Tolumonas auensis DSM 9187: one gene and its partner. The protein of the gene in region 1 interacts with the protein of each later gene in a pairwise test. Links are inferred from orthologs where the notes say so. Each region holds a gene or a part of one and is shown in the gene's direction. Other genes may lie near its edges.

Region 1 (3,126 bases):
ATGGTGTTCCAGTCGTATGCGCTCTATCCGCATCTTTCGGTTGCCGACAACATGTCCTTCGGCCTGAAACTGGCCGGCGCCAGCAAAACCGAAATTCAGCAGCGGGTACAACAGGCCGCCGACATCCTGCAACTTGGCGCATTACTGGATCGCCAGCCAAAAGCCCTCTCCGGCGGACAACGCCAGCGCGTCGCCATCGGTCGTACCCTGGTCGGCGAACCCAATGTCTTCCTGCTGGACGAACCGCTGTCCAACCTCGACGCCGCGCTGCGGGTACAGATGCGCATTGAACTGGCCCGCCTGCATAAACGTCTGGGTTGCACGATGATTTACGTGACCCACGATCAGATCGAAGCCATGACACTGGCGCATAAGATCGTGGTACTGGATGGCGGACTGGTTTCGCAGGTGGGTAAACCGCTGGCGCTGTATCACTACCCGGCCAACCGTTTTGTCGCCGGTTTTCTCGGCTCGCCGAAAATGAATTTCCTGCCCGTCACCGTACTGGCAGCAGAAAGCGCACGGGTACAGGTAGAGATCGCCGGACAAACCAGTCTCTGGCTTCCCGTTGATGGCACGTCTGTTTCAGCCGGAGATCAGATGACACTGGGTATCCGCCCGGAACATCTGCTGGATGCTGCCGCCAGCCCGCATCAGTTGCACGGCACCATTCTGGTAGCCGAACAACTCGGCAATGAAACGCAAATCCATCTGCAACTCGCCGGGCAAGAACACCCGCTGGTATACCGCCATCATGATGTTGCCGTGGTCAGGGATGGCACCGCGCTAACCATCGGATTACCCGCTGAACGCTGCCACTTGTTCCATGCCGATGGCCGGGCCTGCCAGCGCCTGCACCCGGAGCCCGGCGTATAAATCAGAACAAACTGCACTGTGCACGAAATATGATAAACTGCCGGTATATTCTCAGTAAGCACTGAGCATCTTTAGATAACGTCTGCGAGGCGATAGCACATGATCATCGTAACTGGTGGCGCCGGTTTTATCGGCAGTAATCTGGTAAAAGCATTAAACCAGGCGGGTCGTAAAGACATCGTGGTGGTTGACGATCTGACTGACGGCACCAAATTCGTCAATCTGGTCGATCTGGATATCGCTGATTACATCGACAAAGACGAGTTCATTGCGCGCATTGTTTCCGGTGACCATTTCGAAGAGTGGGGCGGCATCAGCGCCATTCTGCATCAGGGCGCCTGCTCCGCCACCACCGAGTGGAACGGCAAGTTCGTGATGGACGTGAATTACGAATACTCCAAAGACCTGCTGCATTACTGTCTGGAATATGGCGTGCAGTTTATTTACGCCTCGTCTGCCGCGACTTACGGTGGCCGCAATGACAACTTCATCGAAGAGCGTCGTTTTGAACAGCCGCTGAACGTTTACGGCTACTCCAAATTCCTGTTTGACGAATATGTCCGCCGTATTCTGCCGGAAACCGATCTGCAGATCGTCGGTCTGAAATACTTCAACGTCTACGGCCCGCGTGAACAGCATAAAGGCAGCATGGCCAGCGTGGCGTTCCACCTGAACAATCAGGTGCTGAAAGGTGAAAACGTCAAACTGTTCGAGGGTTGTGACGGCTTCCCGAATGGCGGCCAGACCCGTGATTTCATCTACGTCGAAGACGTTGCCAAAGTGGTACTGTGGTTTATGAATCACCCGGACAAATCCGGTATCTTCAACTGCGGCACCGGCAAGGCAGAACCATTCCAGAACGTGGCCGAAGCCGTACTGAAACATCATGGCAAAGGCGAGATTGAATACATCCCGTTCCCGGATCACCTGAAAGGCCGCTATCAGAGCTTTACCCAGGCCGATCTGACCAAGCTGCGCGCCACCGGCTGTGACGTGAAATTCCGTACCGTCGCTGAAGGTGTTGCTGAATACATGGCGTGGCTGAACAAATAAAAGCTCTCAGGCTCTCAACCTAATAAACGTATCCAAAAGCATAGTCCTGATTAAGGCTATGCTTAATTTTTATGTGGAACACACATGCCAGTAAGCAGTGAACAAGTAAAATCCCTGATCATTCAAAGTTGCTATTTTTTGTTCGGTGTACTCTGTATCAGTACGAGAAGTGGTTACTCCTATGCACCAGCTGTGTTGCTGCTCATGTCATTGCCTCTGCTTTTCAGGAAACAAACCTACCAGATACTGGATAGAAACGGCTGGCTACTATTTGCGATTTTACTGATCTATCCACTGGTCCACGGTCTGTCGATTCTCACCGATGGCGGAACTATCAAAGAGTTTGATCGCCCGAGTAAAGTCATCATGGGTGCGGCGATCCTGCTGTTCTGTCTGCGCAATCCCCCCCGCTTTAAATGGCTAATGCTGGGCATTGCGACCGGCGCTATTACTGCTGGCAGCCGGGCTCTGTTTGATCGACTGGTGACGGGTTACGGCAGAGCCTTTGAATGGATGGTACCGATCCAGGGTGGCGATATCAGCATGACACTAGGTCTGCTCAGTCTGTGTGGTGTGATGTGGTCGATAAAAACAGCAAACAAAGGCCTGATCGTCTATTTTGCGCTAGCCTCAATCCTTGGCGTTCTGGGCAGTATTCTTTCCGGTTCCCGCGGCGGCTGGGTGTTATTTCCGGTCATCCTGTTTGTCATTTACCGTATTTTTAAAGACTGGTTCTCACCGAAAGTGAAACTCGGTATGGGTCTGGCGCTATGCCTGTTAGTGGCGTTCTGCCTGACTCCGCAGAGTGGTGTCCCGACACGTATTGCAGCCGCAAAAAGCGATATCAGCCTTTACTTGTCCGGGCAAAACAAAAACACCTCTCTGGGCCACCGCTTTGAAATCTGGAAAAGTTCGGTGGATAGCTTTCTGGAAAAACCACTGTTTGGCTGGGGCTACCACGGTGTGCGTCAGTCGCAGGAACAGCAATACAAACAAGGCTTAATAACCAAAGAGGCATATGACTTTAACAGTCATGCTCACAACCAGTTTCTGGATGAGATGGCCAAACGGGGCATTATCGGCTTAGGTGCCCTGCTGGCGCTGTTGCTGATCCCACTCTATCTGTTCAAACAATATCTGAATCAGTCATTCACACCGGAAACCCGGACACTCGCGGCAGCTGGCGTTATAGTGGTA
Region 2 (3,204 bases), 440 kb from region 1 along the record:
AATATCTTTCATATGCTGCCGGTGCCGGAGCAGAATCAGATCCGTGAGCGGTTCTATCAACTGCCGCATGGTCTGGATTTCCGGGCCAGCGCTGAACAGTTCCGGCTCGCTTACGCCGCCCCGACGGGTGCCATCAGCTTCCGGCAGGCATATCAGCAAGCACTGTCACACCCCGGAGCCACCCTGCTGGAATGCAAAGTGGCGACCGGAGAAGCTGCCGACTGGCTGAAGAATTTCGCCCTGCAGGTGCGGAGCCTGCCTGCGTGAGCAAACCGAATATTGTTCTGCTACATGGTTTTCTTGGTGCGGCCAGTGACTGGCAACCGCTGAGCGACTTACTGCCGGAAATCAATTGTGTCGCGCTGGATCTCCCCGGTCATGGTAATGCACAAAATCAGCAATTACGGCATATGGCTGATTTCCCTGTGTGGCTGCAGCAACAGTTAACCCTGCGCGACATCCGCCAATATCATCTGCTGGGTTATTCGCTCGGCGGACGTCTGGCGTTACAGTTCGCGGCGACACATCCGGCCGGGTTGCAAAGCCTGTTACTGGAAAATGCACATCCCGGTTTAAACTCACCCGCGGAACGTCAGAACCGGGCCAAAGCCGATGCACAATGGGCCCGTCGTTTTTATCGGGAAGCGTTACCTGATGTTTTGGCGGATTGGTATCAGCAACCAGTGTTCAGTGATTTAAGCCCACAAGAACGAACACTTTTGATTGCAGAACGCAGTCAGAACACCGGCCGGTCATTAGCCCGCATGCTCTGCCGTTGTTCGCTGGCAAGGCAGGCCGACTATCAGGGCTGGATCAAAACGACCTCACTGCCAATGTTGTATCTTTGCGGTGAGCAGGATCTGAAGTTCCGGACTGTCGGCGAACAACTGGCCGCAACAAACCCGCAGTTACAGTTAACCTGTCTCGCCGGTGGTCATAACCTGCACCGCGCAACCCCCGATTCAATGGCCGCTGTCATCCGGCAGTGGCTGAACGCCTTCACCTTTTGATGAGAGAAAATTATGCAACATCATGATGACGACGCCCGCTGGTATGCCCCGGTTGAATGGCAGGATTGCAGTGCCGACTATCAGGACATCCGTTACCACAAATCCGCGGACGGTATCGCCAAAATCACCATCAACCGCCCGCAGGTGCGTAATGCGTTCCGCCCGTTAACTGTGATGGAAATGATGAAAGCACTGCAGGATGCCCGCTTCGATGCCAGCATCGGCGTGATCATTCTGACCGGTGAAGGCGAGCTGGCGTTCTGCTCTGGCGGTGACCAGAAAGTGCGTGGTGACTACGGCGGATACAAGGATGACGAAGGTACACATCATCTGAACGTGCTCGATTTCCAGCGTCAGATCCGCACCTGTCCGAAACCGATTGTCGCGATGGTTGCCGGCTATGCCATCGGTGGCGGCCATGTACTGCACATGCTGTGTGATCTGACCATTGCCGCAGACAACGCCCGCTTCGGTCAGACTGGCCCGAAAGTCGGTTCCTTCGATGGTGGCTGGGGCGCTTCCTACATGGCGCGTCTGGTCGGTCAGAAAAAAGCCCGCGAGATCTGGTTCCTCTGCCGTCAGTATGATGCACAGCAGGCGCTGGATATGGGGCTGGTAAATACCGTGGTACCACTGGCCGAGCTGGAAAAAGAAACCGTGCGCTGGTGCCGTGAAATTCTGCAGCACAGCCCGATGGCGCTGCGCTGCCTGAAAGCGGCACTCAACGCCGACTGCGATGGTCAGGCCGGTCTGCAGGAACTGGCCGGTAACGCCACTATGCTGTTCTACATGACGGAAGAAGGTCAGGAAGGACGGAATGCCTTTAACGAAAAACGTGAACCTGACTTCAATAAATTTCCGCGTAATCCGTAACACAGCAATAACAGACCGATGCAGATCTCTGCATCGGGATCTGATATATGATGATATAACAAAGTTAATTTTGCCGCGGATAAGGACAGTCCATCATGGATATCACTCTGTACCGTTATCAACTGCCCCTCACCCAGCCACTGACGTTTCATGATCAGACAATCACGCAGCGTGAAGGATTATTACTGCACTGGGGGAGTAGCTGGAGTGAGATCGCTCCCTTACCCGGATTTTCCCGCGAAACTCTGGCGGAAGCAGAACAGGAAGCCATTGCCTTTTTAACCGCCTTCAAACAGGGCAAAACCATCCCGGTTTCTTGTCCTTCGGTCCAGTTCGGTCTGGATTGTGCCCGCCGCAGCTGGCCGATACTGAAACATACGCCACTGCCACCTTATCTGCTGCTGCAAGGCTCACCCGATGACATCATCTGGAGCTGGAAAGAGTGGCTGTATGACTACCCGATCCGGATCAAGCTGAAGGTGGCTCGTTATCCGATGCGGGATGAACTGTCCATGGTTCGCGAGCTGATCCGTCTAGCGCCGAAAACCAAATTGATCCTTGATGCCAATCAGCAGTGGACCCGGGAAGAAGCCTGGACGTTCATGAATCACCTCGATCCATCACACATCGAGTATGTCGAAGATCCCTGCCCCTCCTATGCGGATATCCGTTCCGTCGCCACACATACCGGCATCGGTGTGGCACTGGATGAGATCCTCTGCTGTGAGGGCCAGTGGGACTTTTTCCCCCAGCTTAAAGGTTTGATTCTGAAACCGATGCTGATTGGTTCTCTGGAAAAATGTCATGATCTGGTGGTAAAAGCCAAAGCGAATGGCGTCAAAGTGGTGATCTCATCCAGCCATGAATCACAACTCGGCAACCGCTTGCTGGCGTTGCTGGCCACTGAATGGTCTCCGGAACAGGCTCCGGGGCTGGATACACTGCGCTATTTCAACGGCTCAGTACTGGATGATAAACAACAGGTCGACGTCTCAAAGTTACAGGTAGTATGGCAAAGTTAAATTGTCCGATCCGGCAACACGCACAACGGCAACCCGCTCAACCCGCCTTATGGAATGCCGGCGTCAGTCTCAGCTACCAGCAACTGGACGTCCGGCTCAATGCGCTGCAACAGCAACTCAGACATGCCGGACTCCGTGCAGGTGATCATCTTTTTTTCTGCAGTAAAAACAGCACAGAGCTGGTCATGCTGTTCTGGGCCTGCTGGCGTGAGCAGATCGTCTGCTGTCCGGTGAATCCGGCATTTCCTGTTGCACGACAGCAGGCGTTACAGCAGCAGGTTCATGCCACTTATTGCTGG

What was found. The genes of interacting proteins can lie anywhere in the genome.
Region 2: the proteins of rfaD (region 1) and menB interact in binary tests that used the Escherichia coli proteins (3 or more experiments, as listed by UniProt). The link is inferred for Tolumonas auensis DSM 9187 from one-to-one orthologs.

Annotation. Positions count from the first base shown.
Region 1 is NC_012691.1:39,146-42,271, reverse strand. Bases 97-2,952 are described here. They hold rfaD (ADP-glyceromanno-heptose 6-epimerase), read left to right. Parts: upstream 97-975; coding sequence 976-1,929; downstream 1,930-2,952. Other genes in these bases: TOLA_RS00185 (O-antigen ligase family protein), read left to right, coding at 2,014-2,952; malK (maltose/maltodextrin ABC transporter ATP-binding protein MalK), read left to right, coding at 97-876. Also shown: more of malK, read left to right, coding at 1-96; more of TOLA_RS00185, read left to right, coding at 2,953-3,126. UniProt on the Escherichia coli protein: Catalyzes the interconversion between ADP-D-glycero-beta-D-manno-heptose and ADP-L-glycero-beta-D-manno-heptose via an epimerization at carbon 6 of the heptose.
Region 2 is NC_012691.1:483,897-487,100, reverse strand. The notes cover bases 19-2,952. They hold menB (1,4-dihydroxy-2-naphthoyl-CoA synthase), read left to right. Parts: upstream 19-1,022; coding sequence 1,023-1,883; downstream 1,884-2,952. Other genes in these bases: menE (o-succinylbenzoate--CoA ligase), read left to right, coding at 2,893-2,952; menC (o-succinylbenzoate synthase), read left to right, coding at 1,979-2,905; menH (2-succinyl-6-hydroxy-2,4-cyclohexadiene-1-carboxylate synthase), read left to right, coding at 264-1,010; menD (2-succinyl-5-enolpyruvyl-6-hydroxy-3-cyclohexene-1-carboxylic-acid synthase), read left to right, coding at 19-267. In the rest of the region: more of menD, read left to right, coding at 1-18; more of menE, read left to right, coding at 2,953-3,204. UniProt on the Escherichia coli protein: Converts o-succinylbenzoyl-CoA (OSB-CoA) to 1,4-dihydroxy-2-naphthoyl-CoA (DHNA-CoA).